Regions from separate parts of the Fictibacillus sp. KU28468 genome, predicted to be linked through region 2. Evidence: riboswitches for the same ligand, from Rfam matches in the RefSeq annotation. Region 2 holds a riboswitch; the other holds the start of a gene.
The links. Region 2 has a riboswitch for S-adenosylmethionine ahead of OKX00_RS20045 (bifunctional homocysteine S-methyltransferase/methylenetetrahydrofolate reductase). Riboswitches for the same ligand answer to the same signal wherever they lie in the genome.

Region 1: another riboswitch for S-adenosylmethionine. It lies ahead of OKX00_RS18095 (homoserine dehydrogenase); the one in region 2 lies ahead of OKX00_RS20045 (bifunctional homocysteine S-methyltransferase/methylenetetrahydrofolate reductase).

What each region holds. Positions count from the first base shown of each region.
Region 1 covers NZ_CP110666.1:3,436,154-3,451,753, reverse strand. Annotated here, with positions in the region: gene OKX00_RS18110 (GNAT family N-acetyltransferase) at 1-283, shown strand, start outside; gene OKX00_RS18105 (HPr family phosphocarrier protein) at 443-691, shown strand; gene OKX00_RS18100 (undecaprenyldiphospho-muramoylpentapeptide beta-N-acetylglucosaminyltransferase) at 922-1,992, opposite strand; SAM riboswitch class I at 2,118-2,227, shown strand; SAM riboswitch class I at 2,328-2,436, shown strand; gene OKX00_RS18095 (homoserine dehydrogenase) at 2,547-3,812, shown strand; gene OKX00_RS18090 (endonuclease MutS2) at 4,315-6,273, shown strand; gene yjcZ (sporulation protein YjcZ) at 6,405-6,605, opposite strand; gene OKX00_RS18080 (glutathione peroxidase) at 6,802-7,287, opposite strand; gene OKX00_RS18075 (MFS transporter) at 7,497-8,666, opposite strand; gene OKX00_RS18070 (DMT family transporter) at 8,780-9,694, opposite strand; gene OKX00_RS18065 (hypothetical protein) at 10,405-11,190, opposite strand; gene OKX00_RS18060 (LapA family protein) at 11,351-11,623, shown strand; gene OKX00_RS18055 (hypothetical protein) at 11,718-12,098, shown strand; gene OKX00_RS23265 (hypothetical protein) at 12,187-12,609, opposite strand; gene OKX00_RS18045 (NADPH-dependent FMN reductase) at 12,799-13,356, shown strand; gene OKX00_RS18040 (hypothetical protein) at 13,438-13,587, opposite strand; gene OKX00_RS18035 (aspartyl-phosphate phosphatase Spo0E family protein) at 14,015-14,182, shown strand; gene OKX00_RS18030 (hypothetical protein) at 14,179-14,367, opposite strand; gene OKX00_RS18025 (aldo/keto reductase) at 14,640-15,470, shown strand; gene OKX00_RS18020 (aminoacyl-histidine dipeptidase) at 15,572-15,600, opposite strand, start outside.
Region 2 covers NZ_CP110666.1:3,786,456-3,802,055, forward strand. Annotated here, with positions in the region: gene OKX00_RS19985 (hypothetical protein) at 33-290, opposite strand; gene OKX00_RS19990 (hypothetical protein) at 290-523, opposite strand; gene OKX00_RS19995 (phosphatase PAP2 family protein) at 644-1,294, opposite strand; gene OKX00_RS20000 (phosphotransferase) at 1,291-2,343, opposite strand; gene OKX00_RS20005 (hypothetical protein) at 2,387-2,656, opposite strand; gene nhaC (Na+/H+ antiporter NhaC) at 2,690-4,087, opposite strand; gene OKX00_RS20015 (amino acid permease) at 4,273-5,679, opposite strand; gene OKX00_RS20020 (serine hydrolase) at 5,767-6,561, opposite strand; gene OKX00_RS20025 (spore germination protein) at 6,792-7,025, opposite strand; gene OKX00_RS20030 (spore germination protein) at 7,125-7,367, opposite strand; gene OKX00_RS20035 (spore germination protein) at 7,405-7,647, opposite strand; gene OKX00_RS20040 (MBL fold metallo-hydrolase) at 7,721-8,662, opposite strand; SAM riboswitch class I at 8,777-8,889, shown strand; gene OKX00_RS20045 (bifunctional homocysteine S-methyltransferase/methylenetetrahydrofolate reductase) at 8,986-10,833, shown strand; gene metH (methionine synthase) at 10,826-14,275, shown strand; gene OKX00_RS20055 (PTS sugar transporter subunit IIA) at 14,457-14,963, opposite strand; gene pdxK (pyridoxine/pyridoxal/pyridoxamine kinase) at 15,178-15,600, shown strand, end outside.

The sequences.
Region 1 (15,600 bases), 350 kb from region 2:
CAACGCTGCGATCGTTGAGTACATTCTGAACAATCCGAAGGACCATAAACCTTGGCTTGGATTTTTAATGGTACACAGCACTTTCCACAGACAGGGGATCGCAAAGGAAATCTATCTGGCATGCGAAGAAGAGATAAAGAAAAATAACAAACAATACTTGCGTCTCGGTGTACTTAGCGGGAATATCCCTGCGCTTTCTTTTTGGTTCAGAATGGGTTTTGCAGAAATAGAAGTAAAGGAAAGCGAGGGAAAGCTTCTTCATATTCTTGAAAAATATCTTTAAACCGCTAATCAAGTCCTTTTTCCTAAATTCATTCTTACTCACATAAAGGCGAGTGTGCACGCATATCCTCATTGGTGTGCATAAAAGCTAAACCAGCTTAACATGTGCTTAATGATAGTGCATTAAAATGGCAGGGAAAAAGAATAGGAGTGGAAGGTAATGAAGACATATTGCTTTTTACAGGAAAAAATGAATTCTGCGACAATTAACAAGCTCGTTCTTAAGGCGAACGAATATGAAGAGTGCCAGATCTATTTTGAACTTGATAACTGCCAGATGAACGCTAAAAGCATTCTTAGTATGAGTAAGCTTCGCGGTATTGCCGGGCTATGCTGCATATCTGCCCAGGGCATGGATAAACAGCACGCATTGGAAGGTCTGAGACAGATCTGCGCTGGGAAAATATAACCATAAGAAATAATCGGGCGAACTATGATTTTTGAACATATATAGGATTTGTTGAAAATAATTAAGGCGAATTTGAACATAAATCCTTATTTCAGCGATTTGACAAGTTCATTTCAGCTTTCTGTCCCGACGCACAATAAAAAAGCTTGCACCGCATTATTTGGGCCAAGCTTATCTATTGCTTTTTCCTCTCATAGCTTTTCCCCATCTCAGAGGAGGAATGGGGAAAGTCATCCTTTTGCTTCTTCTTTAATGATGGAAAACAGATGGTCTAACGCATTACTAAGCTGGCTTTCTTCCATTCTGCTGATATAGGCTTCCTGATTTGAATAAAGCTGCTCAATGCCTTGCATAAGGGATTCAGCAGTCAGGTCTTCTTCAAACAGAACTTCGCAATAGCCTTGTTTTTCAAATGATCGGGCATTTTCAATTTGATCTCCGCGGCTTGCTTCTTTTGAGAGTGGAATGAGAAGCATTGGCTTTCTCAGTGACAAAAACTCAAAGATAGAATTAGAGCCTGCTCTTGAAATGACAAAATCCGTTGCTGCAAGGATATCTGCGAGCTCATCCGATACATATTCGAACTGGATGTAGCCTTTTTTCAGAATGGAAGAATCCTTCTGGCCTTTTCCGCAAAGATGAATGATTTGAAAGCGGGGAAGCAGAGCGTCAAGGCTTAATCTTACGGCCTCATTTATTTTTTTTGATCCGAGACTTCCTCCCATGATCAAGATGATCGGTTTACCAGGAATCAAACCACAGAAAGCTCTCCCCTTGACTGCGATCCCTTCATGCAGCTCCTTACGGATAACAGCACCCGCGTATACCGCTTTTTCCCTTGGAAGATGATCAGTGGTTTCGGGGAACGTTGTACACACTTTGTTAGCGAAGGGGAGTGAAAGACGGTTTGCAAGCCCTGGACTAAGATCGGATTCATGGGTCACAATTGGCACCTTGTTCATCCGGCTGCCGAGGATTACGGGAACGGATACGAAACCACCCTTTGAAAAGACCACGTCTGGTTTTATGGTCTTGATGAGCCGAAATGCTTCAAATGCTCCTTGCATGACACGGAACGGATCTTTAAAATTGTTCCAGTCAAAATAGCGCCTTAGTTTACCAGTAGAGATGCTGTAATAGCGGACGCTTTCGATGGTTTCTGTCAGTTGCCGTTCAATTCCTCCTTTTGAACCGATATAGCTGACTTCCCAGCCTTCTTTTAAGAACAAAGGAATCAGAGCCAGGTTAACAGAAACGTGCCCGGTGGAACCTCCCCCGGTGAATACGATTTTCTTGCCCAAACCTTCCACCCCTTTTATTTATGTGTTTCTATCATACCAAAAATAATCTGCAATGATTCCAGAAATATCTGAATAATGGTTGACGCTCTCCTGTTTGCCGTGATAGAGTAAGACTAATTTAATGAAGCTTATCAAGAGCGGCGGAGGGAAAGGCCCAATGAAGCCCGGCAACCTTCAAGTATTCTACTTGAAAAGGTGCTAAATCCTTCAAAGGTAAAACTTTGGGAGATAAGAGACGGATCGGAACCATACAGCTCTCTTATCTTCGTGATAAGGGGGTTTTTTGTACTAAAAAAATAAAGTGCTACATAACATGTTTCAATCTCATGATAATACTCTTATCCAGAGTGGCGGAGGGAAAGGCCCGATGAAGCCCGGCAACCTTCAAGTATTCTACTTGAAAAGGTGCTACTACCTGCAGGAAAGAACCCTGGATGATAAGAGGAGGCCGGACTGCAGACCTCTTCTTTAGGAAGAGGTTTTTTCTTTTGCCATCATACAGATACCATTCATCCACTAATAAAAAATTTGCTTTTGCAGAAGGAGTGATTGTGTTGAAAGAATTAAAAATAGCACTGCTGGGGCTGGGGACTGTAGGATCCGGCGTATATACATCCATCATGGATAGAAAAGGTGCTTTAGAAGAATTGCTGGGTCATCGTCTGAAGCTGTCCAGTATTTTGATTAAGGATTCTTCCAAAGCAAGGCCTTTCGTAAAGGGGGTACCGTTGACGTCCGAATTCGAGAAGGCGATCGGGGAAGAAGTGCCTGATGTGGTCATTGAGGCGATTGGCGGAATCGAGCCTGCACGGTCTTACATCATACAATCACTTGAAGCGGGATGCCATGTGATTTCTGCGAATAAAGATTTGATTGCCAGGCATGGAGAAGAATTAACAGAGCGTGCTGCCGCAAAGGGTGTCCGTTTTGTCTATGAAGCGAGCGTAGGCGGAGGAATACCGATTTTGAGAACATTGAGGGAGCTTTTAAGAATCAATCGGATTCAGCATGTAGAAGCCATTTTAAATGGAACGTCCAACTTCATTCTTTCGTACATGAGAACGACAGGTTCCTCGTTTGAAGAAGCGCTGAAACTGGCACAGAAAAAAGGATATGCAGAGCCGGATCCGACAAATGACATCGAAGGCTTGGACGCATTCTACAAAGCGATGGTGCTGAGCAAATGGATTTATGGCGTGCAGCCATCCTGGGAAGAAGTGCAGGTGGAGGGGATTGGAAATGTGCTTCTTGAAGAGATTCAACTGGCTGAGCAGCTGGGGCTTCGGCTGAAGCATCTCGTTCTTTTAAACGATAGACTTGATCTCCAGGTACAGCCTGTATTTGTGGATAGCGATCATCCGCTGTATGGTGTGGAAGGCGTGGACAATGCCGTCCGTATTCAGACAGACCTTCTCGGCTGTTTGACCTTGCAAGGGCCGGGAGCTGGTGCAGAAGCAACAGCAAGTGCCATTGTGGAAGACTTATTATCGATCTATGAAACTAGGGAAGTATATAGAAACAAACCGGCTGTATCGGAACTCTGCCCTAAGAAACAAGAACAAGAGGTGAATACCTACCTTCTCGTCGGTGAAAAAATTGATTTTACAAAGGAAAGGGTTTCAGCCATTGAAAGGCATGGAATCATTTTAGACCGGACTTCTCTTCGTTTTCAGCATACTTCCCTTGCTGCCCTGCTTTATGAAGGACCGCTCCCTCTAGAACAGGAGGATGAGTTTATTCCAGTGAACAGCATCTATCCGGTCCGTCTGTCAAAAAGCGGCAAGGGGGCAGAAAAAGAAAAGGTGCCGGTGGCAGAATAGGAGACAGGAATATCCGTGGAGAGTCGGCTCTCTGCGGATTTTTTTACCCATCATGTTGACAAAGGAAAGGGTTTTACATATGATGGAAGTAACAAAAGGAAGGGAGTTGTGTGGATGAGCGTTCACGTTCTTAACTAAGCGAATTGGATAGTTGGAGCAAAAAGGCCGTGCTTGAAGCGGTTGTATTCTTGATGTCTTTTTGCGGCCACCAATAGTTAAGAACAGCGGTCAGCATACAACATTATCATTTTCGTGTACGTATTTTGTGCAACGAACGATGCCGCGCTCTTTGGGCGTATTTTTTTATGCTTTTTACAGCTTCCATAAGTCAGGGGACAGCTGTATGGAGAGGCGTATCCTTCCACACGAAAATTGATAACAGGCAGAAATGGCGGCGGTCCATTTCTGCCTTTTTTATTGTCATGATCTGGCCCTGTTCCCGGGAAAGGGGGAACTGTTTTATAGATTAGCAATTCGAAAAAATATGAGGAGGCAACTACCTTTGAACACCCATACAATTAACATGCTCGAATTTAATAAAATTACAGAAACATTATCTGCGTATGGATTAAACGAGAGTACAAAAAGAAAAATTTTAGAGCTAATGCCCTCTGGACAGATCACAATCATTAAGAATTGGCTAAGAGAGACGACGGAAGCGGCAGCAATTCTTAGAAAGTCTTCAAGCGTTCCTATTGCGAACTTGAACGGGATCGACCATGTGATGACGATTCCGGATAAAGGCCTTCTCTTAAGCCCTGAACAGCTGCAGCTTATTTGCGGGCTTGCAGAAAACGTAGAGCGTTTGCAGCGGTATATGAAGGACAAAGAATTTCTTGCACCAACTGTATCTGCTTATGCATACTCTCTGTTTGAACTGAAAGACCTCAAATCTGAAATTCAGCGCTGTATCCGTAACGGAAGAGTGGATGACGGAGCCAGCAAGCCGCTTGAAAAAGTAAGAAAGAGGATGCTGGCCTGTGAGGAAAAAATCAAAGCGAAGCTGGATCATATTCTAAAATCACCGGCCTATCGGGATATGCTTCAGGAACCAATGATTTCGGTGAGAGACGGAAGGTATGTCATCCCTGTAAAAAGTAAATTTAAACGGAGCATGGATGGGCAGATCATTGATTCCTCTTCCAGCGGATCCACCGTTTTTATAGAACCGAAAGATGTCCGCAAGCTGCAGGATGAGCTTCAGCTTCTGCAGGCAGAGGAAGACATCGAAACAGCAAGGGTGCTGGGCAGATTAACAGGTCTGGTTGCAGGCTGCAAACATGAGATCTCAGTTAATATTGAAGGGATGCTTCATTATGATTTTATTTTTGCCAAAGCCAAATACAGCATCGCCCTTGATGGCAGGGAGGTTTCACTTAATCGTGAAAAACGGACCATTATCCATGAAGGAAGGCATCCGCTGCTCGGAAGCCATGCTGTTCCTTTGAATTTCCGACTAGGTGAAAACTATGGAGCACTCGTTATTACGGGTCCGAATACCGGCGGAAAGACGGTAGCCATAAAAACGGCAGGACTGCTGACGCTGATGGTTCAGTCGGGGCTTCATATTCCTGCTGGAGAGGGGAGCGAATTTGGAATCTATTCAGAGGTGCTGACAGATATCGGTGACCATCAGAACATTGAACAGTCGCTGAGCACATTTTCGGCGCATATGACGAACATTATCTCCATCCTTCAGAAGGCCGGTCCTGATACGCTTGTCATCCTCGATGAACTTGGTGCGGGAACCGATCCTGCTGAGGGAATGGGGCTGGCTGTAGCCATTCTTGAAGAATTGTTTGAGAGAGGCGCTTCCATTCTAGCCACGACCCATTACAGTGAGATTAAAGATTTTGCTTATCTTACTCCAGGATTTGAGAACGCATCGATGGCTTTTGACCTCGAATCTCTAAAGCCGCTTTATGAGCTGAAGATTGGGGAAGCTGGTGAAAGCCAGGCCTTTTCCATCGCGTGGAAGCTGGGTCTCGAACAAAAGCTGATCACAAGGGCAAAACAAATAACGAGCAAAGAGGTTTCAGAAAAGAAAGAGAGCACTATGTTCGATTTACTGCATGTAGAAGCACAAACGCAAATGATAAGGAAAAGAAGAGAAGCAGAAGAAGGGAGAAACCGCAAGATACGAGAGGCAGAAAAGAAAACGGAAGAAAAACCGGAAGCCCGGACATTCGAAGTGGGGGATCGGGTGTATGTATCCAGTTTAAAAACGGCGGGCATCATCTGTTCGGAAGAAGATAAAAGAGGAGAATACGAAGTGATTGTCCAAGGAGAAAAGGTGAAGATCCATAAGCTTCGCCTCACCCTCCATATTTCAAGAACCGAGCTGTATCCCGAGGGATATGATATGGATATTGTTTTTGAAACCAAGGAAAACCGAAAAAAAGACCGGCTCTTGAGCAAACGTCATGTTGATGGAATGGTGATCAACAGAGACGAAGAATAAAAGCTGCTAAAATGGTTGGTGCCTGGCACCACAATTACACAAGTGTGTAATTACGGTGCCAGGCACCAAAACCAAAACCAAACAAAAAGATCCAGGCGCTTCCGCCTGGATCTTTTTATTCTGCAGTAAAATTAGCAGCTGCTGCTGGATTCACATCCACCGAGATGGCCGATCCCGCACGAACAGCCGATGATGATCAAGAGGATAAACAATACGATAATAATCGCAAATCCTCTTCCGCCGCCGTAACCGTAGCCGCCATATCCGTGACATCCGCCGCCATAACCGTACCCGTAAGAAGCTGCAACAGGAACGTTTAGCGGAGCATTCATCGGTACATTAATCGGTGCGTTTGCATACATATTAAATTCCTCCTTCAAAATACTATTCCAACATCCTCGATACAGTATATGAAGGATCAGCCACTCGGTCTGGACGAATGCCTTGATGGCAAGCCTAAATTCTGGAGCAAAGAAAAAACGACGCTCTGGACCGTATTCCAGGGCGTGCGTTTTATGGAAAATCTTTTTATTGCTGTGCAAGCTGCGATTCAATTTCTTTTTTCATATCTTTGGGTGATGTCTGAGGAGAATGGCGGGATACAACAATTCCATTTCGATCAACAAGAAACTTTGTGAAATTCCATTTGACCACCTTTGAGCCTAAAATGCCGGGCGCTTCTTTTGTCAGGAAAGCAAAGAGAGGATGAATGTTGTCTCCTTTTACATCAACCTTTGCGAACATGGGGAATTTCACTCCATAATTCAATTCGCAAAACTCCTGAATTTCTTCTTCACTCCCAGGTTCCTGGCCTGCAAACTGGTTACAAGGGAAGCCAAGGATTTCAAGACCTTGTTCCTTGTACTGGTCGTAAAGTGCCTGAAGTTCCTTATATTGAGGAGTAAAACCGCATTTACTCGCTGTGTTGGCAATGATTAAAACCTTGCCCTCGTAGTCCCTGAGTGATTTTTCTTCCCCCGTGATCGTCTTTGCTCGATATTCATAAACAGACATTGTGACCCTCCTATTATATAAACGAAAGTATATAGCTTCAGTGTAGTAGGTTTTATTCAGAAAGGAAAATAAAACGCTTACCAATACATGTACGGTGCCAGGCACCGCCTTTTGACACTTGTGTAATTACGGTGCCTGGCACGCCAAAAAATCAAAAAAAAGCGACAGGGAGAATTCTCCTTGTCGCTTTTTCTATTCTTTTATGCTTCTTATGCCGCGGATATTGAGGCTTTTGCCCGCACACTATAAAACTGATAAAGGACGAGGGCGATGACGGACAATATGATTCCTGAGATATACGGAAGTCCCGCTGCAACAGAAAACAGCCAGCCGCCAAGCGGAGGCCCGATGATCCGTCCAAGCGAATCAAAGGAAGAGAGCAGTCCGGTTACACTGCCATGCCCTGATGTTGATGTTTTTGTTAAAAGTGCAGAGACACTAGGGCGGATTACACCATTGCCAATCCCGAAAATAGAAAGATAGATGGCCGCCGTCGTAAAGTTATGAACTAGAAGGATCAAACCAAACCCGGCAGCAGAAATGACAATGCCGGCCTGGATGACTTTTCCTTCGCCGAATTTTTTGGTCAGTCTGCCGACAAGTCCTCCTTGAACAAGAGCACCTGCAAACCCCATGATCATAAATATGTAGCCAAGGTGATTGGTATCAAGTCCAGCTTTTTTTGCAGCAAAATAAGCGAAAGTCGCTTCAAGTCCTGATAACGAAAGGGAAATGAACAGCTGAAGCACGAACAGAATGGATATGGCTCCCGTAAAAGCTTTCCATCTCGATCCAGGTTCAGACGGTCCATTCGTCCGGAGCTCTTTAGGCAGTGATTCCTTCAATACGAAAAGAACGAGAAAAAACGTGATAATTGATGAAATTCCAGCAAGATAAAACGGTGTGTTCAAGCTCGTCTTGGAAAAAACACCACCGATAGCCGGGCCGAAAATAAAACCAAGACCGACAGCTGCACCGAGGATACCCATACCTTTACCCCGGTTTTCCGGGGTCGTAATATCGGCTACATAAGCCATCGTTGTTGGCATGTTGGCGGATGAAAGCAGGCCGCCGATAATCCGTGCCGCAAAAAGCATCCAGAGCTGGCTGGAGACAGCCATCAAAAAGAAGGAAATAGAAAGTCCGGCGATTCCGATTAGCATGACCGGTTTCCGGCCGATCCTGTCAGAAACTCTTCCCCAGATAGGGGCGAAAAGAAGCTGCATCAATGAATAAACAGCCATCAGCAAACCGAGCTGTGCCGGATTTGCTCCGACCTTTTCCGCAAAAAAAGGAAGGACAGGAATAATGATTCCGAATCCAACCATCACTAAAAACATGACTAAGAATAAGATTGGCAACGCTTTTTTATTTTCCAATCTTGAGTCCCCTCCTGATCAAATCATATATCTATGTATTTTTATTTTAAAACGATAACCTGCATTAACTCTATAAACGTACCTCTTTTAACGGTTTTTATCAACTTCTGCATCTATACACCATGAGAAACAGCAGGATCATTTACAGGATGTGAGGGCCTGTTTGTTCTCAAAAATAGATACAGCCCTGTGCAGACAAGAAAACCTCCGGCTGCCTGGAATGCAGATATATGCTCATTCAGCATGAAATAGGCCAGTATGCTCGCGCCAACAGGCTCACCAAGGATATTGACAGAGATGGTTGTTGCACTTACGTATTTCATCAGCCAGTTAAAGAGGACATGGCCGAAGACGGTGGGAACAATGGCAAGTAAAAAGAAAACGGTCCAATCATGTTTGGAATAACCGGCCATAGCGATGCCAGCCCCCAAATTATAAAGAGCAAAAACAGCAATAGCGGATACAAAAACAGAAAGACTATAAAAATAAGAAGGAATACGCCGTAAAAGATGCTGTCCGATCAGCATATGAACTGCTACTGCAAGCGTCCCAAGAAGGGAAAGTACGTCTCCAAGCAAATTTTCGGGCGATATGCCAACGTCACCCCAGCCAATCAGCACAGCGCCGCAGATGGCGACCCCCATCCCAGCAAGCGAAGCGGCGGTGGTTCTTTCTTTAAATAGAAAGAAGGCCCCAATCAGAACAAAGACAGGCTGCAAAGCGAGTATGATCGTAGAGCTTGCGACAGTCGTCAGCTTCAGGGAACCCATCCAGAGCAAAAAATGAAGAGCAAGAAACATTCCCGACAAAAAAAGTAGCAGCCACTGACGAGGCGTAACTTGTTTCGAATGCTTGAACTGCTTACCTGCAAAAGGAAGCATGAACAGAACAGTAAAAAGCAGCCTGTACATCCCTTGAACGGAAACGGGAGCATCAGAAAGCTTAACAAAAATAGAAGAAAAAGAAACGGCGACAATACCGACGATTAACGGAATAAATACCGGAAAAGGGCACTTTTGTTTATCCATAGAGGCCTCCTGTATTCTCATTATGCCTATATGAAGTATACAGGATTTTTTATAAAAATCAGCCATTTTCTTACGGAGATTCCCAATAGAAATTCAAAAAAAAAAAACGGCTGACTGCTTATGCAGATCAACCTATTTTTTTATCTGTTTATTGAAGGCGGTGTTTGAAATGCTTGTTTCTTGGAAATAGACGGTAGATGACATGAAGCGCAAGAACGCCAGCCACTAATAGTGCGGCTAGTTTAATGTCTTGTAAATCTGTCTGTTTGACAGCAATTCCGATAAACGGCCAGACAATTACGAGGGAAAAAATGTCTCTGTTTCGCGCTTAAAATAAAAGGCGAAAGCGGCACCGACAATCAGCAATGACTTAATCCCCATGATAGAAGAATTGGTTCAAAAGGAGAAAATGAACAATGGATAAGAAACGGGAAACCATTAATGAATTCGCCAAAAATAAGCGGAAGTACATAAAAAACTTGAAGCAGGAACACCAAAACCAGGATAAAAACTAATGAAGCGGAGGCTCCTTGGGCGTAATGAGAGCCGCTCTTTTTTAATTTGCCAACTTAATATACGGTAATATTATGGACTCGGACGCTACTTCTCAGGTGATTTTTAGCAGCAGCAACAAAACAAGCGGCACGAAAACGGAAAGCCAGCGGCGAAAGGTATTTAAGAATACCTTTCGCCGCTGGCTTTTGTTAAGTTCAGTTTGCTTTATGTACGCTGCTGCTCACAAGCTCCCAGCGCGTGTACTGAAATTTCCAGACAGAGTCTGCGAAGGCAACTGAGTCTGCGTTGGCGATCCCGGATATTCTCTGAACACCCCGCAATTCGAATATGCCATCACCATTTATGTCTACAGGTGTGAGCATGCTGAATTTATTAGCGGATACCTTGATCGGTTTTACAAGGGTACCATTTTTATAGACCTCAGAGGTATCATATTTTTGTTTTCGTTCTTTTAAATTAATAGAAGTGATTTTTCCAGTGTTTTTAACTAAAATCGTAGCGTTGTAGCCATCTGTAAATCTTCCGCTGATTCCTAAAGAGGAAGGAACCGGAATTTCGAACACATGGTTATTTTTTGCAGATACTAGATGAAAGACAGAAGTTCCTCCGCGCCCGCCTGTTTCAGCCGAAATGTATGTCTCAGGAATATGGTCACCATTGAAATCAAAGAACTGAATGTGAGGATGATATCCCCCATCATTTAAATTTAAGGTTGTGAACCGATGGGTTGCTGAGTCTTGAAGAATCAAAAATAGATTTTCAGAGTAAATATTCTCCTGTTTTTCCTTTTGGCCCATTAACGTTACTACGTCAGGGCGCCGGTCACCTGTTACATCCATTTTTCGCTGTGACAGGACATAGATGGATGAACCGCTTTTATTTTCATTATTTTCTTGGCTGAGCGGGTTGGCAAGTGTCGGCGTTCCGGCGGTAATCAGTAAAATGAGGAAAAGAAGCATGTTGAAAAATATGGTCTTCACGAATTCTGCCTCCTTAATATCCTAATTATGGTTAATATGCCGATATTTCCATCGGTTCATACACATGGCTAACGAATTATTTTTTTGTAAATAAAATGAAATGTTTTTACAGGTTATCACTTCTTCAAACAGGGTATAAACCACTAAGGAGGGTTCGAATATGAAACAAACAATGAGTATGAAACCATGGATATTAGTGGGTATAGGTACTTCGGCTGCAGCCGTATGGTTATCATCAAAGCCTAACAGAATTCGAACAAAACTTGCATTGAAAAACATTAAGAGGAAAATTAAGCCTGACTATTCAGATAGAACGAAGGTTCTCCCTGTGGAAAAAGGCGGCCATCCTGATCCGAGCGATTTTGAAGATTCAAAAATGGTTTCAGAAGGTTCAGCCTATGGGGTCCATTATTTCAATGAAAAAAAGCAGTAAATAGGATAAACCTACTGTTTTATGAATATCAGTCAAGTTAGCCTCGCGCGTATGTTATTATGTTGAAATAACATATACGCGAGGTGATTTTGTTTTGAAGGCAAAAATTATCCTTTTAACAGCATTCCTTTTATTGGTAACAGGCACTGTTTATGCAGCCAGCTCAGTCCAAGTAAGGTCATATGGAGGAGATAAGTCCTCGTCTGCTGTTTCGTTTGACGACACCTATGCGACCATTTCGATAAAGAAGACGACAGGAAGCGGAAAGCTGAAACTTGAGCTTTGGCAAAAGCATTTATTTTTCCCGGATGAAAAAGTAGGCCAGACACCTTGGATAACAGAAAAGGGAGTAGGCTATCAAAAAGTGATCAATCTCGCTGGATCAGGGGATTATTATCTTAAAGTGGTAGACTCAGGCAAAGCTGGAGGAAATGGAATTGGCGTAAATTATAAGGCAACATCATTTCTGCAATGATTGATAGCTAAAAAGGCAGGGAATTCTTCCTTGTCTTTTATCATTTTCGCAAAAAAAAAGAGAATACATTACTGTATCCTCTAGCATTTCAATAATTTTCATGTCTCTCGCCTGGATAAAACTTTTCATCCAATTCCCATGATTCTACCATTTGGTAAGCGGCTTGCTGAGGGTAGCCTTTTCCGTACAGATAAGCCATGGCAGCAACCTCCCGCAAAGCATGTTCATAGGAGGTTTTCGGCGCTTCAGTCAATCCCCGTTTAACAAACCACTCGACGGCTGTCAAGGTCGATAACTTCAGGGGATTATTGTATGGAGTGAAGTAACCCCCGGCACCTGGAGCTGGACCTGGATAGCCCGGGTCTGGATAGCCCGGGTTTGGATAGCCCGGGTCTGGATAGCCCGGGTTTGGATAACCCGGGCCTGGACCGGCCCATCCTTGAGGCCCAGGAGGTCCTGAAAAGGGTGCTGGCCCCGGATAGGGTAAAGGAGGACCTGGATAAGGTAGCACGTTCGTTTCACCTCTCGTTTTAAGTAGCCTTTATGACAATCTAGTGTATGCAGGCGCCTAACACTCTGTGCAGAAGACATTGTTCCCTGCCTTTAAAGCTCAGAAACAGAATACTTAACCTATTTCAAAATTTAAGTATAATATATACAGGTAAGAACATTTTGGAAATTTAAAAGGCAGGTAATGAACATGAAAATTTTAGTTATGAACGGCAGTCCAACTGCGGAATCAAGAACCAGAGGCATTGCCGAGTATGCAGCAAACGTTCTGAAAGAAAAAGGTATAGATGTGTCCTTTTTCGACGCGGGAAAAGACCGTCTTCCATTATTCACGGGAGATACGGCGGAGCGGGAGGATGAAGCTGTTCGCGGTTTGAGTAAAGCGGCTGATGAAGCGGATGGTTTTTTTATTTGCACGCCGGAATATCACAATGGAATGAGCGGAGCTTTAAAAAATGCACTTGATTTTTTAAGCGGCGGCCATTTTAAGAACAAGCCAGTTGCCATCGCAGCGGCTGCTGGCGGCGGAAAAGGCGGAATTAACGCATTAAACAACCTGCGTACGGTGATGAGAGGTTTATACAGCCTTGTACTGCCGGATCAATTTGTCGCTGATCCCCTTCATTTCAATGAAGAACGGGAGCTGTCAGAAGAATTGGCTACGTTAAGAGTGTCTGCACTGACCGATCAGCTTATTGACTTAACAAAGGTCGTATCCGCCAACAAACAAAACCTTACTGAAGAATAATAAAGGAAAGGGGCTGTCCAGAAAGTCGAAAATTGACCTTCAGGCAGCCCCTTTTTGGCTTGAAAAATCTTCAATGAAAAGTTAATTGAAGTGGAAGATGCGAGACTCCTCGAAAATGAACTTCACATTTTCTTCGTGCGATATAACGCTGCCGAAGCTTTCCTTGTCCTGCGGGACTAGCGTGACAGGTGAGACTCCCGCCGGTGCTTGCACCAAAAAGTAGGCGTTCACGCGGTAAGGCTCACCGCACGCCCCGCGAAAGTAGGAGCTCGCGCCGGTAAAAGCGAGCAGCCTGGAACGAAAATCAACAGCTTACAGACTTCTTGGACAGCCCCTTTTTTTTTCGAGGAAGTAAAGTCTAGCTTCAGCTTTTCATTTGAACCAGCTTATGATTTCGAAATACCACATGCCGGCAAGGAAAATAACCCCCAGTGACAAGACGATAAATTTGACGTATCTCAAAAGGATTCTCCTGTCTTTTTACAATAGTATGACCAAAAGCCTATATGATAACGCGGCTTTTCAAAGGGAAGTTTGTATTGTTTTGTAACTTTATCACTTCTTTTGTTGAATCTCTTCTCAAACGTCAACTTTTTATAGATAATATCACTTGTGTATCTGAATATGTTGGAATTGATAGAAAAGGAGAGCATTGTGTGTGAGTAATGTAGAGTATCGCCAAAAATGGCTTTTAGAATCGATTGGAGTAAAAAAAGAAGAGCTAATCAGGCTGGCATTTCTCAGAGGGTTTACTAGTCATGAAACGGTCCAGTGCAGCCAGGAGCTTGACGGCCTGCTGAACGAGTACCAAAGAAACGTTTGTTAATTCATCGTTACGAGTTGCTTCGTTAACAGATCGACCCGTGTCAGGATCGCACGTTTAATCAGCAGCGGATAATCATTTTGAAACTCACTGAGAAGTGCCCGAATCTCGGTGATCAAGTCCAGTTCGTTTTCAAGAATAACATCTCTGCTCACTTGCTTAGGGAAGTCAATGACATTATTTTTCATCAAAACACCTCCGCGTAACTTACTTCTACATGAATGTAGTATTCCATAAAAAAGGAAACACTCCTGCACATAATTGTAAATGTTTTGAAAAGACGGCCTCAATTTTACAATAAAAAGCATCAGAATCTAAAAGAAGAAACGTTTTTTTCTTTCCTTGATTATGGGTATATTCGTAAAGGCAAACGCCTGCACACTTGTAAGGCATATCTTTTCTTGTTTTTGAAGATTTATGCGAAAATGTCGATATATTCATAATCTAAGGAGGGAATAAGATGGCTAAACATCTTCAAGACACAACAACATTGCACAATGGCGTTAAAATGCCTTGGTTCGGCCTTGGGGTTTATAAAGTGGAAGAAGGGGACGAAGTCTACCAATCCGTTAAATCGGCTTTGAGCAAAGGATATAAAAGCATTGATACAGCAGCAGTATACGGAAATGAAGAAGGCGTTGGCCGTGCGATCAAAGATTCCGGCATCCCGCGTGAAGAATTATTCATCACGACGAAAGTATGGAATGCAGATCAAGGTTATGAAACAACTTTAGCAGCATATGAGGAATCTCTCAAAAAGCTTCAGCTTGATTATGTGGATCTTTATCTCATTCACTGGCCAGTGGAAGGGAAATATAAAGAAACATGGCGTGCTTTGGAGAAATTATACATAGACGGCCGTGTCCGGGCGATCGGTGTGAGTAACTTCCACGTCCACCATTTAAAAGACGTAATGGCAGACAGTGAGATTGTACCGATGGTTAACCAGGTAGAGTTTCATCCGCTGTTAGCTCAAAAAGAATTGCTTGCTTTCTGTAAAGAAAACAAAATTCAGATGGAAGCGTGGAGCCCTCTGATGCAGGGTGAGCTCCTAAACAATCCAGTACTTTCTGAGATTGCGGAAAAACACAACAAATCCGTGGCACAGGTCATCCTGCGCTGGGATCTTCAAAATGGTGTTGTGACCATTCCGAAATCCGTAAAAGACCATAGAATTCAAGAAAACTCCGAAGTCTTTGACTTTGAACTAAGCGCGGAAGACATGGAGAAAATCAATACGCTAAACGAAGATCAAAGAGTCGGGCCCGATCCGGATAACTTTGACTTCTAAGACTAAAATGATAAAAAGAGGACGACTCAATTGGATGAGCCGTCCTCTTTTTTGTTTGCGCATAGAATGGTAAATATCCCTTCAGCCCGGGGTGTGCGTTATCATGATTTATAAAAGTAGTTCATTTCCT
Region 2 (15,600 bases):
TAAAAAAACAACCTTTAGAAAAGGCCGTTTGATTAAAGTACCCTTTGTACCCTGCACCAATCCCTATACAAGCAGCGGGCATCAGACTCTATTTCTTTTATTTTGCCGGATGTTTTTAACTCCTGAAGATCATAGAGCCCCTTGATAAATGCACCGATTCGATTTTCGTAGACTTTTACTAATTCTCTGATCTGATTTTCCCGGCACACCTCTGCAGCTGTCTCTACTTCCTTTTTTAGCTGAGAGCTCCAGATCAGGAGCGCATAGATATAATCGTCGTACGTAATCATTAGTTCTGCTGTTCCGGATCAGGCTGATGCTGAATGGGAGCATAGGTCTTCTCATAGGATGTTTTGGTCTTCCATTTTTCTTTAACCTCTATATTGGGAGGCAGCATATATTCTGCTGTTTCTTTCTGTTCGCCAAACATGAGCTGATAATAATATTTACACATCTCTGCATGGTATTGATAGTGCTGGTAGTAGTAATCCATTTTATTCTGAGGGTTATGACCATGGCTCATTCTCTGCTGATGGCTCCTTTCATGAGATTTAACCGTTTAATTCCTGGTTTCCTTGCAGTTCTCCTTTGTATTGTATGTCCAAACAGGCGCTGTTTGCTTATGCCAATGCCTACTAAGCCGTTATTCTTTTATGTGCAGATACCATGCACAGCATAAACAGAGCCAGGCCGCTCCGGCTAGCAGACCCCCGAAAATATCTGTCGGATAGTGGACTCCAAGATAAATCATACTGAGTCCAACCAGCACCACCACTCCAATTGTTAAAGCAAGCAGCTTTTTTGCCAAATGAGTGCCTTCCCCCTGTAATTTTCTCCACAATAGAAAGCTGATGCTTCCGTAAAGGGCAAGGGCCAGCATGGTGTGTCTGCTCGGATAGCCGAATCCATTTTCTGTAATTAAAGGCTGAACAGAAGGCCGGGGCCGGTGAAAACATGCCTTTAGCCATCCGTTCAAAATAAAAGCCCCTGCTGCTGTAGAAAAGAGAAACAAGCATTCATTGAACTTTTTAAACAACGTAAGATACAGCCCCATGACAGTAATCATCGGGAAGATGACCTTCCTATACCCCAGCTGCTGAATAAATAAAAAGAATGACGTCCATTTGGGTGTGCGTAACGATAAGACTGCAGCCATCGTCCACCGGTCGAACTCTTTTAGCAGATGTGTATGAATAAAGACGGAAAAAACAAGAAAGGCCCCGCAAAAAACCAGCGCGAAAAGAAGAAAATAAAAAGGCTTCGAGCAGCCTCTTGCAATAGCTTGCCTTCTCACCCCATCCTCCCCTTTACCATTTCATGAAACAAATGAAATGATGACTCAAGAGTTTCTGGATGAAACTGTGTAAACAGGCTTTCCTTTGGCTGATCGTGAACAAGGATGCCCAGAAGTTTAAAATAAGTTGATTCTGAAGGTGTTTGGCTCCCGAAATGGCGATAGCACCAGCTTTCAACTCTCCTCGGAAAAGCAAGAAAGGAGAATAAAAACTTCCATTCATTAAACGAGAGAGACTGGACGGAATGTTTCTGATATCCTTTAATAAACCGGTGGATCATTGCAGGATTCCAATTGTAGGACGGTGCATAATAATGGATGAACGATGCCAGATCATAAGGCCGTTCAGCAAAAACCAAAGATTCCACATCAATGAAATAAATCTTTTGATCCCCATCCAGCAGGATGTTCCTTTGATGAAGACTGCCGTGGCATAGCGCTCCTTTCACTTCTCCATGCTCTTCTTCAAGGCGGTGGATATAAGAATAGGCCAGCCTGCATCTGGTTTCAAGCACATCCAGCATCCACGGCTCGAAGGTCCATTCCGGGACAGGCTTATATTCTGTCTTCCATTTTTGAATATCCTGATAAACACCATTCAGTTTATCGATCCGGCTGCCGTACTCCATCCGGGAGCTGTCCGGCGGGGGTACAGCCCCATCAGCTGCATGGTGAAAATGAGCGAGTGCTGCCCCTATCCTCTCACACAATGAAAGGTCAGCAAACAGGATATCCCTTCCCTTCGCCCACTCTTCCATATAGTACAGTTCATTCTCATGTTCAAAATATACCTGTCCATTATGACAAGGCAGGACGCTCGGAATAAAAGAAAAATGGTTTTGTTTCATCCACTCTATACAATGGGCGACAAACGGCAGATCATTGAGTTCATTGGCATTCTTAAAACCAAAGATCCCTTGATCTGTATGCACCTTTGGAATGGCGAGTACGCGCTCAATGGACTGAACCGTCAATCCATAGTGAGTGTAGATCAGGGATGACAGCACAGCATCAGATAAAAAGACTTTCTGACCCCGAACCTGTTTCATCACTCCCGCCTCCCTTCTTCCTAAAGATCTGCTTATTTTACATCTATCGTTTCATCATATGAACAAAAGGAAGCCTGCATTCACCCAAATAAAAAAAGGGGCTGTCCTGAAAGTCGAAAATGACCTTCAGGCAGCTCCTTTGACGTGAAAAATCTTCAATGAAAAGTTGATTGGAGTGCAAGGTGCGAGACTCCTGCGGGACTAGCGTGACAGGTGAGACTCCCGCAGGCGCTTGCGCCAAAAAGTAGGCGTTCACGCCGGTAAGGCTCACCGCACGCCCCGAGGAAAGCGAGCAGCCTGGAGCGGAGATCAACAGCTACCAGACTTCTTGGACAGCCCCAACTTTTTATGAAGCTTTAGATAGTGTTTCTGCATGCCCTTTTTTCTTGGCTAATCCAATTCCTGTGTACCCGTAAAACAGGGTAAACAGCGGTGACAAGTACAGTAAAAAGGCGAACGGGATGTAATCAAGAGCAGATACTCCGAGGGTAGCTGCGAAAAAGGCACCGCTCACACTCCACGGAACGAGAGGATTAATCAGTGTACCCGCATCCTCCATCGTTCTTGTAAGATTTATTAACGGGACTCCGTTTTTTTCATAATGCTTTTTAAAGGCCTGCCCCGGCAGAATGATAGAAAGATACATTTCCCCTGTCAAAAGGTTCACTCCCAGCCCTGACGCAGCCGTCGCTGCAATCAGATGGCCTGTTTTCTTAAGCGAGTTTTCAAATGAACGAATCATGATATCGATAATTCCTAGTTCCTGAAGAAGTCCGCCTAGTGACAGGGCGATGATGATCAGTGAAACCGACCACATCATCGGGATAAGACCGCCCTTGTTTACAATCGCATCAACCGCATCGCTTCCTGTTTTCATATTCAATCCATTTTCCAGCGCATTGATCATATGAGCGATCGTAAAGGCCCGATTGAGGAAGACGGTCGTGAGGACAGCCGTCACCACTCCTGTAAGCAGCGTTGGAATGATCGGCATCTTTCGGAACGCCATCACCATTACGATAAATGGTGAAATAAGCGTGAACGGTGTAATGGTAAAGTGTTCACCCAACGTCTTTTTCATTTCAGCCAACTGTGCTATCGACGTTCCTGACGGCTGATGTCCGGCAAAGAAAAAGATGACTGCTGTAATGATTAGTGCAGGTACAGTGGTCCACATCATATGGCGAATGTGTTCAAATAAATTGACACCTACCGTACCCGAAGCCAGATTAGTGGAATCAGACAGCGGTGACATCTTATCTCCAAAACACGCACCACACACGATTGCTCCGGCAGCTAAGCCAGGATTCACGTTCAGCACATGAGCAATTCCCATGAGAGCTACTCCTACCGTACTAGCGGTCGTAAAACTGCTGCCCGTAAACGTTGATACCAATATGGTAATAAACAAAGCACTCAGCGCGAACCATTCGGGCTGAATGATATTCATGCCGTAAAATAAAAGCGTTGGAACGGATCCGCTCATCATCCAGCTTGCGATAACAAAGCTGATCATGATCAGAAGCAGCAGCGGCTGTATGCCGCTTACTACTCCTGAGATGAGCCCCTTCTCAATCGTTTTCCAATCTGCTCCCCAGAACACGGCAAAAATACCGGTAAGTATAACACAGAAAAACAACGGAATATGGGGTTCTACCTTAAGAACGACAAGGCTTGTAAACATTGTTGCTACAATTAATAAAAATAACAGGATGACTCCTGAAGGTTTGATTTTACTGTTCATGCTTGACCTCTCCCTGATGCAATGCTCTTTTGTTTCACTTAAACACTTAAACGCTTTTATGCGTTGAAGCATTGTTGTACAATTACCAATAGTAATTGACTTTCTTTATTCTGTCAACCGAAAAACAATAATTGGAAAATGAAAACAAAAAAACAGCATCCCTGTAATGGAGATGCTGTTTTTCGTTATATTGCTTTACGCTGCAGTGCTGCTGTTTTTTCTCTTTTCTTAATGACCAAGTAATAATACAGGTAACAGCCAATAAAGAAAGGAACACCTAAATAAAGAGCGAGACGCTGTGCAGGATCAAAGGCCATACTGATCAAAACACCAAGGTTCAGCGTAGTGGCGAAAAGCGGAAGGATTGGAAACAACGGTACCTTAAACTTCAAATCCTCAACTTTTCCTCCGTCACGGATGAACTTTCTTCTAAAGGCGAACTGTGAAGCGGTAATGGCAATCCAGCCCACTTGCGCACCCAAACCTGCCAATGACAGAAGCCATTCAAACACTGTTTTTTCCGCTTTAAATGCAGACAATAATGAAAGCAAGGCAACGCCAATTGTGATATACAGCGCGTTCATCGGAATACCGCGTTTGTTTACTCTTCCCAGAGCCGGACTGGCCATTCCTTCTTTTGAAAGCGAGTAGAGCATACGAGTTGCCGCATACAAACCTGAGTTGGCAACAGACAGCAGCGCGGTTAAGATAACGAAGTTCATAATATCCGCAGCATACGGGATGCCGATGCTGTCAAAGACCACGACAAACGGGCTTTCCACTTTTCCTGCTTTAGACATTGGCATTAATGCGGCAAGCACACCAATCGCAAGAACAAAAAAGAAAAGTGTTCTCCAAACCGTTTGACGAATGGAACGTGGAATGGTTTTTTCAGGATTTTCACTTTCTCCAGAAGCTATTCCAATCAGCTCGGTTCCCTGGAAAGAGAAGTTAACAGCAATCATGGTGACAAACAGAGCACTGAATCCATTCGGAAACCATCCCGCTGAAACAAAATTTGTGAAGCCTGGAGCTGAGCTGGCGCCTTTCATATCAACCAGACCAAAAATCACCGCTCCGCCAAGTATAATAAATAAAATGATGGCAAGAACCTTTATGCTCGCAAACCAAAATTCTGATTCTCCGAAAGCTTTCGCAGAGAGTGCGTTCAAAGAAAATAATATACCTGCAAAAATTAAGCTCCACATCCAAAGTTCGGAATGAGGGAACCATCTCTGCATTAAAGCTGAAGCTGAGAAAAATTCCAGGGCTACGGTAACCGCCCATCCTAGCCAGTAGAGCCATCCGACGGCAAAACCTGTTCCAGGCCCGATAAATTTAGTCGTATATGTTTGGAAAGAACCGGATACAGGCATAGCAACTGAAAGCTCACCAAGACAGAGCATCGTCAAGTACATGATAAATCCGCCAACGAGATAAGAAATCACCGCGCCTGCCGGACCTGCATCATGAATGGTCATTCCCGAACCGAGAAAGAATCCGGTTCCGATTACACCACCCAGGGAGATCATAAATAAATGCCGCGCTTTCATGCCCCGCTTGAGCCCTTGATCATTTTGATTCGTAATCATCTGTTCACCTCTGTTGTTATGTATACGTTTTCATTAAGTATTCATAATTTTATCATTTTTTGTCGAAGAAGCCAAAAACAATTTTTTCTAATTTTTTTGATAACTCAAGAGATAGTCATTCAACGCTTTCCCAATAAGCGCCAGGGCTTGTCTTCCTTCTGCTTCACTCGGTAAATTTTTCGTTAGAACCGCTGCAAACAGCTTTTCTCTCTTAAACGTGAAAATGCCTGCGTCGTGCTCTACTCCGTCCAATTCTCCGGTTTTATTCGCGATGGTTATCTTTTCTTCATCCATATAGGCGGGAAGCTTATAGCGAAACTGCTGATTTTGAAGAATATGAAGTATGGTTTGGCTGCTCTTGTCCTTTAACCTGCCTCCCCTGTCAATCTCCTTCAGCTGAAGAATAACATCTCTTGCGGAAGTATAGTTGTTCTTTCCTTGCTTAACAGCTTCGAAATCCATCAGCTTGCGTTGGAGCACTGTCTGGCTGCAGCCCAATTCAGCCAGGAGATCATTAATTCTCTCCATGCCTGTTTTTTCAATCATAATGTTGGCTGCCATGTTATCAGAAACAGTGATCATCAACGTGAGTATATCTGCTACAGTAACAGCTGATTCATCAGAAAAAAGCTGGAGAACCCCGGCACCGCCAACCCTTACCTCCTGTTTTAATGAAATACGGGAAGCGAGATCGATTTGACCTGCTTCTGTCTGCCGAACGGCTTCAATTAAAATGGGTATTTTGATAAGGCTTGCGGCTGGGAATACCTCATCTGCCTGATACTCAATGTGGCCATCCTCCGTTTCAATCCAGTAAGCATAATCTCCATTTTGGCCGCTAATAATGTCATTTACCCTGTTATTCAGTTCATTTAACTTCATTCCGTGCTCCTTTCTAGTAAGTGCATTGCATTTTATCTGTATTTTGCAGTGATCGGATCGTATTTCTTTGAGATTGGATCGTATTTTCACGAAATCGGCGCGTATCCTTTCCAGATCCGATGGCAACTCCTTTAAGATTATTCTCCATCACTACCACCAGACTTCTTTTTTAGAGAAAAGAAATTCTTCTCGGACAAAGAAAAAGAGCGCTCCCATTAAGCGCTCCTTCATTATTTCTGCTGATCGTCCTGTCCTTCGCTTTGACCCATATCATTTTCGTCGTTGTCTTCGTTGAAGTTGATCATATACGCGCAGGCATCTGAGCAGTCACCGAACGCCACAACCGCCCCTACCGATTTGGTATTGGCTGTATGGCTGTTCTGGACGGTACTTCCAATATCGATGTTTCCATTTTGAGTCACACCATTTGTGATGATTTTTCCTATTCTGAAAGAAAAACGCAAATCTGTTCCATCCTTTTCGCTCTTTACCTACAGTGTATGGCTTGAACAAAAAGCTGATTGGACAGACTCCCTCTTTCGGTAAAAAAAGGCGGGTGAACGTTAAGGCTGGTTAGTGACTGGAGCGGACGGGTTCGCTACCTGGCCTTGGTCGCTGATATCCGGATCGATGTTGCTGTTCACCATAAATCCAGTTGACGGAGAAAAGTCTCCAAGAGAGATCGTAGAACCAACTGACTTTGTATTGGCTGTATGGCTGTTATGGACGGTCGGGCCGATATCGATGTTACCGTTCATGGTCACACCATTCGTTTTGATATTAAAAATATTAAACAAATATGGCATGAGGTGACCCCCCTTCTTCTTTTATTGCTCCATTTCATTAAGGCTGGTTTGCAACCGCAGTATCTGCATTTCCGTATTCATTTTGATCATTAACATCCGGATCAAAGACCATGTTTTTCATCATGGCTTCTGCTGGTGAATGATCTCCTACAGAACTATTGTCGCCTGTAGATTTTGTATTTGCTGTATGGCTATTATGAAAGGTTGATCCCAGATTCAATGAACTGTTGCTCGCCAGACTATTTATCTTCAGATAGTAAATATTAACCATGCACCCCATTGCTATCTCCACCTTTAAAAGTGTTAGTGTAGTGTATGATAAATGTCCCTTAAAGGTGAAAACGGGAATCAGGCTATTGCGGCTGCTCCTTTCCACTTTTCCACCATGTCTCCCCGAGTGACAGAATCTTAAGACCTTGCTGCTCCATTCCCTTTCTAGCCCACTCTTTACCCAAACGCTCCAAGGCTTCAGGCCCTGTATCATCCGCCAGCCTGTAAGCTCCGTAATGCATTGGAATACAGTAGGCTCCCTTTGTTTCCTGAAAAGCTTTCACAGCATCTTCAGGATTAATATGCGATATTTTCATAAACCACTCCGGTTCATAAGCCCCTATCGGCATAAGAACGGTATCGAGTTCAAATTGATTTCCAATCTCCTTAAAGCCTCTGAAATACCCGGTGTCTCCTGCAAAATAAAGTGTTTCTCCTGTCTTCATGTCTTGAATGACCCATCCTCCCCAGTGAGAAGTATTCATATCAAAAGCCGTCCTCCTGGTCCAATGCTGAGCAGGGACGAACGTGAGCGACAGCCCCTTTTCAGAAAAGTTATCCCACCAATTGGCTTCGAATACCTTCTCATATCCTTTTTTCTGAAACATTGATTTCAAACCTGCTGGCACGTAAAAGGAAATATCTCCTGTCAGATTTTTAATACTTGGAAAGTCAAGGTGGTCGTAGTGGCCATGGGAGATGAAGACGAGATCGATCTCTGGCAGGTGTCTGATGGGAATTCCGGGATCAGTCAGCCGCTTTTGCAGCCCCATCTTTTTTGCCCAGACAGGATCGGTCAGAATATTGCATCCGCCCATCTGAATGAGAAAAGTAGAATGGCCGATCCATGTGATGGAATGATGCTGCCGGTTTTCTTTTAATCTGCTGATCTCCTTTTTCGGGCTTTGCGGAATCTGCTGAGCTAAATCTTTTTTGTTGCCGCGCCTTTCTCTTCTCCACCGCAGCAAATCTTTAAATGTATGTGTGTTTTGTATCCCGTCAAGGTTGGTATACTTATTCTTCATTATAGGAGTCCCCCTGTGATAAAAAGCTCAACCATTTTTTTCATTTGAAAAAGCTATTGAAATCTTCCAACAATTATTGTAAGGTATAGAGAATTAATTTTATAGCGATTTGGTTTCTTATCCAGAGAGGTTAAGGGAATGGCCCGTTGACACCTCAGCAACCTTCAGCTCTGCAGCTGAAAAGGTGCTAAGTCCAACAAGTTCGAATCGAACTTGGAAGATAAGAAGAATGACCTCGAACTTTCAAAGTCTTCTTCTTTAAGAAGGCTTTTTTTATTTTATTGGGCCGCTGGAAGATACCGAACTAACAGGAGGACCGCATAATGGGATTATTGAAAGATCTTGAAGACAAAATCTTGATTGCCGATGGGGCAATGGGAACACTTCTCTACTCGTATGGAACGGATTGCTGTTTTGAGCAGCTGAATCTGACGCACCCTGATCAGATTCAGTCCATCCACCAGGCTTACATACAGGCCGGTGCAGATGTCATTCAGACCAATACGTACAGCGCCAACTATATTAAACTGCAAAGATATGGATTGGAGGAGCAAGTCAAAGAGCTGAATAGTGCGGCTGTAAGACTTGCAAAAAAAGCAGCTGCCAATGAAGCGTATGTACTGGGAACCATCGGAGGAATCCGTGGAACGGGCCCAAGCTCACTTACGATTGAAGAAATAAAGAGAAGCTTTAGGGAACAGCTCTACTGTCTTCTGTTGGAAGGAGTGGATGGCCTTCTTCTTGAGACCTTTTACGATTTGGAAGAATTGGAAACCGTTCTTGAAATTGCACGCGGCCAGACCAGCATTCCGATCATCTCGCAGATTTCTTTGCAGGAAGTCGGTATTCTAAACGACAGAACACCCATCAATACAGCGATTAGACGCCTTGAAGATTTAGGAGCGGATGTCGTAGGGCTGAATTGCCGTCTTGGGCCCTTTCATATGATCAAGACACTTGAGGAAGTGGAAATTCCCAAGCATGCCTATCTTTCCTCCTATCCGAATGCAAGTCTTCCTTCCTATGTGGACGGAAAATTTCAGTATGAAGGAGATGCGGAGTATTTCAAAAACAGTGCTTCACTTTTCAGAAACCAAGGCATCCGCCTGCTCGGAGGCTGCTGCGGAACAACTCCTGCTCATATTGAGGCTTTCGCTGAAGAGCTTCATGGACTGAAGCCTGTTACCGAAAAGGAAGTCAGACAGCGCCCAGAGCCTATTGCCGTTGTTGAAACGAGGCAGAAACCTGGGATTTCCCTGCCTGATATTCTAAAAGAAAGGCGATCGGTCATTGTTGAGCTTGATCCTCCCCGCAAGCTTGATACCTCCCGTTTTTTTGAAGGAGCAAAGGCATTGAAAGAAGCCGGGGCAGATGCCATTACGCTTGCAGACAACTCGTTGGCATCACCAAGAATCTGCAATACCTCCCTATCTTCTTTGGCTAAGGCACGGACTGGAGTCCAGCCGATCGTTCATCTCGCTTGCCGAGACCGGAATATTATCGGTCTGCAGTCTCATCTCATGGGGCTGCATACACTCGGACTTCACGATATTTTGGCAATTACCGGGGATCCGGCAAAGGTAGGCGATTTTCCGGGAGCTTCAAGCGTCTATGATGTTACCTCCATAGAACTGATCAAAATGATCAAACAGTTTAACGAAGGGGTTTCACTTTCCGGAAAAGACTTGGGACAAAAAACGCAATTTACCGTCGGTGCCGCCTTTAATCCAAATGTGAAGTCACTGGAAAGAGCGGTTCAGAGGGCAGAGAAAAAAATAGAAAGCGGCGCGGACTACTTTATCAGCCAGCCGGTGTACTCTGAAGAGATACTGCTGGAGTTCCACGAAGCTGTAAAAGATCTGCCCGTTCCTTTCTACGTTGGGATTATGCCGCTCACCTCAAGCCGCAATGCTGACTTTCTTCATTATGAGGTGCCGGGCATCAAACTGACAGACGACGTGCGTGACCGTATGGCGAAGTTTAAAGACGACCCAGTTTCCGCAGCAAGGGAAGGCCTTGCCATCTCAAAATCTCTGATAGATGCCGCTTCTGAACTGTTTAATGGCCTCTATCTGATCACTCCATTCATGCGATATGAATTGACGGCTGAACTGACGGAGTATGCCTACGAAATTGACCGCAAAAAAACAAGGAGGATTCAGAATGTCTAATCAAACCCTTCAACAACAGCTTAAGAATAAAATACTGATCATGGACGGGGCAATGGGCACCATCCTCCAGCAAGCCAATCTGACTGCCGAAGACTTTGGCGGCGAAGACCTGGACGGCTGCAATGAAAACCTGAACTTTACCCGTCCTGATGTAATTCTGGATGTCCATTTGCAATATTTAGAAGCAGGTGCTGATATCGTTGAAACCAATACGTTCGGGGCCACTGATATCGTGCTCGACGAATACGGCCTCGGCTATAAAGCATATGAAACGAACAAAATAGCAGCAGAGATCGCGCGGGAAGCTGCCGATAAGGTCTCCACTCCTGATTGGCCCCGCTTCGTTGCCGGATCAATGGGACCAACTACAAAAACGTTGAGCGTTACAGGAGGCGCAACATTTGAAGGGCTGACCTCTTCCTATGAAGAACAGGCAAAAGGCCTTCTGGACGGCGGGGTTGATTTGCTTCTCCTCGAGACCAGCCAGGATATGCTCAATGTTAAAGCAGGTTTTATCGGCATTAAACGGGCGTTTAAATCAGCCGGAAAGGAAGTCCCGCTCATGGTGTCAGGCACGATTGAGCCGATGGGTACGACACTGGCCGGCCAATCGATTGAAGCCTTTTACATCTCGCTTGAGCACATGAAACCTTTGGCTGTAGGGCTCAACTGTGCAACGGGGCCGGAATTTATGACCGACCACATCCGCTCTTTATCCGCACTGTCTCTTTCAGCGGTAAGCTGTTATCCGAATGCCGGCCTTCCGGATGAAGACGGGAACTATCATGAAACACCAGAAACTCTCGCAAAGAAAATCAGCGCCTTTGCCGCAGAAGGCTGGCTCAACATCGCCGGCGGCTGCTGCGGCACGACACCAGACCATATAAGGGCCATCGCAGAAGCGTTAAAACCGCTGAAGCCGCGTACTGTCCCAGAAAGCCATTCCCATGCCGTGTCGGGGATTGAGCCGCTGATCTATGATGATCCATCCATGCGCCCATTGATGGTCGGCGAACGTACCAATGTTATCGGTTCACGAAAATTTAAGCGGCTGATCGCTGAAGGCAAGTTTGAAGAAGCAGCAGAGATCGCCCGCGCGCAAGTTAAGAAAGGCGCGCATGTCATAGATATCTGCCTTGCGGATCCTGACCGTGAAGAGCTTCAGGATATGGAGAATTTTATTAAGGAAGCTGTAAAAAAAGTGAAAGTGCCTCTTGTTATTGATTCAACGGACGACGAGGTGCTGGAGATAGCCCTGAAATACTCGCAGGGAAAAGCCATTATCAACTCTATTAACCTAGAGGACGGCGAGGAGCGGTTTGAGAAAGTTGCCCCTATCATCTCCCGTTACGGAGCAGCCGTTGTTGTCGGTACGATCGATGAAAAAGGCATGGGGGTCACAACAGACCGAAAGCTCGAGATCGCCAAACGATCCTACGATCTGCTTGTGAACAAATACGGAATCTCTCCGAGCGATATTATTTTTGATCCTCTCGTCTTCCCTGTCGGAACAGGAGATGAACAATACATCGGTTCTGCCAATGCGACAGTGGAAAGTTTGAGAAAGCTGAAAGAAACACTTCCTGAATGCCAGACGATCCTTGGCATCAGCAACGTATCGTTCGGTCTCCCGCCGGTCGGCCGGGAAATCTTAAACGCGGTATATCTATATGCCTGTACACAGGCTGGGCTCGACTACGCGATCGTCAACACTGAAAAGCTTGAACGCTATGCTTCTATCCCAGAAAAGGAAGTAGAGATGGCAAAAGCCTTGCTGTTTGAGACGAACGACGAGAATCTGGCAGCCTTTACAGAGTTCTACCGAGGCAAGAAAAAGGAGGCAAAAACTCCGGTCTTGGAACTGCCTCTTGCTGAGCGCCTCGCCTTTTACGTGGTCGAAGGAACGAAAGAAGGACTCATTCCGGATCTTGACCTTGCTCTGGCAGAGTATGATGCGCCTTTGGAAATTATAAATGGACCTCTTATGGCCGGGATGGAGGAAGTCGGCCGGCTCTTTAACGATAACCAGCTCATCGTAGCTGAAGTCCTCCAGAGCGCTGAGGTGATGAAGGCTTCCGTCGCCCACCTCGAGCCCCATATGGAGAGCAGCGGTGCGGTCAGCACGAAAGGTAAGGTCGTTTTGGCCACGGTTAAAGGGGACGTCCATGATATCGGCAAAAACCTTGTAGATATTATCCTTGGCAATAATGGATTTGAAGTGGTGGATCTCGGTATTAAAGTTACGCCGCAAGAACTGATTCAGGCCATTAAGAGGGAGAAGCCCGATGTGGTCGGCCTTTCAGGATTGCTTGTAAAATCTGCTCAGCAAATGGTGCTTACCGCTTCCGACCTGAGAGAGTCGGGTATTTCCGTCCCAATTCTTGTAGGAGGCGCCGCCCTGACCCGCAAGTTTACAGAAAACCGGATTGCTCAGGAATATCAGGGGACTGTGCTTTACGCCAAGGATGCGATGGACGGATTGAGCCTTGCAAACAAGCTTCAAAAAGGAGAAGTTTTTGAAAAGCCTGTGGCGAAAACACCTGCCGCACCTGTTACAGAAGCCACACCGTCCGGAGGAGGTACCGGCACCGCTGTTGCTGAGGCCGTCAGAGTCCGACCTTCCGTTAATCAGAGTTTAAAAGTATTTGTTCCAAAAGATACGGAACGCCATGTATTTAAGTCTTTCCCGCTCTCTTCTGTAGTTCCGTACATTAATCTGCAGATGCTGCTAGGACACCATTTAGGAGTGAAAGGAAAGGTTTCACGGCTGCTCGCCGAGAAAGATGAACGGGCACTGGAAATAAAAGGAATCGTCGATGGGCTGCTGCGGGAGAGCCAGGAGAAAAAACTAATCGATCCAGCAGCACTGTATCAGTTTTTCCCTTCACAGTCGGATGGCCAGAAACTTTATATTTATGATCCAAACGATACATCCCATATCATTGAGACGTTTGAGTTTCCACGCCAGACAAGAGAACCGAACCTCTGCTTGGCAGACTACGCCAAGCCCGTCGGCAGCGGCGAAATGGATTATGTCGGGTTCTTTGCGGTAACTGCTGGAAGCGGCATCCGCGAACGGGCACAGCAGCTTAAAGCCGAAGGCCGTTTCCTGGAAAGCTTTGCGCTTCAATCGCTTGCTCTTGAAACTGCGGAAGGATTGGCTGAACTCATTCACCGCCAGATGAGGGATAAATGGGGGTTCCCTGACCCTGTTACCCTTTCGATGCAGGATCGTTTTTCCGCGCGATACCAAGGCCAGCGCTTCTCGTTCGGTTATCCAGCATGCCCGGATCTTGAAGATCAAGCAAAACTGTTCAAACTTCTTCAGCCTGAAGAAATCGGCATTCAGCTGACAGAAGGATTCATGATGGAGCCCGAAGCCTCCGTCACAGCTCTGGTTTTCTCCCACCCTGAAGCCCGCTACTTCAATGTGCTGGTTTAAATAGCTTACGGGCGCGTTCGGAAGAATTACGGGCGGATTCGGGGAAAATACGGGCGCGTTTCAGGATTTTACTGGCGCGTCCGCGAAATTTACTGGCGTATATCGTCATTTTACGGGCGCCGGCCACTTCTACTCATTCCAAAATAAAAGAGACAGACCAGCAGCTAGTCTGTCTCTTTTATTATTTAATATCACTGATTTGCATGATCTTTGTGGTGCCGGCTTGGGCATGATCACTGCTGAACTTCTCAATCGCACCGGCTTTATTGCCATTCGTTATGATGACAGGAGTAACCGTGCTTTTCGCTTTTTCCTTTACAAGATCAACATTAAATGAAATGAGCGGCTGACCAGTTCTTACACGATCGCCTTCTTTTACAAGTGAAATAAAGCCCTCCCCTTTCATCATGACCGTTTCAAGGCCGATGTGAATAAGAATCTCCATTCCTGATTTTGTTTTAATGCCGACAGCATGCTTGGTCGGGAACACCTGAAGGATTTCACCATCAACGGGAGACAACAGCTCACCGTCTTCCGGCAAAATCGCGATGCCGTCACCCATCATTTTTTCAGAGAAAACAGGATCCGGCACATCTTCTAGGCCAATGATCTCCCCGTTTAATGGTGAAACAATGATTTCTTCTGTAGGCGCTTCATTTTCTTTTTTACCAAATAATTTTTTCAGCATGAGATCACCTTCTTCATTTAATTTGTTTGTTACATAGTAAAACATAGGTTGACCGTACGAAGCAAAGAAAATCTGTCTGCTGTTACTTTTCACTTTTTCAGGTCAGGTTAAACGAATATTATAGGAAATCATGAATTTTGTCTCGCTGGCAATCATTGTTATAATAGAATATATAGTTGAAATTTAAAAGACAGGCATAAAAGGAGATTGGACAATGAGTAAGTTTAAAGCATTAACCATTGCCGGTTCTGACACAAGCGGCGGAGCTGGTATTCAGGCGGATTTAAAGACATTCCAGGAGCTCGGAGTTTACGGCATGACAGCCATCAATGTCGTTGTGGCCCAGGATCCTCACAGAGACTGGTACCATGAAGTATTTTTACTTCCTCTTGATTTGTTCAAAGCACAGCTTGAAACCGTTCTGGCAGGAATCGGAGTGGATGCTGTAAAAACCGGTATGCTTGCTTCTGTTGATGTTATTAAGGCCACTGCAGAAGCTATTGATAAATATGATATAAAAAATGTGGTCGTTGACCCAGTAATGGTATGTAAAGGGGCAGAACCGCTTCAGCCTGAACTCGCAGACACGCTTCAGAATGTTCTTGTACCGAAGGCCACCGTCGTCACGCCGAACCTT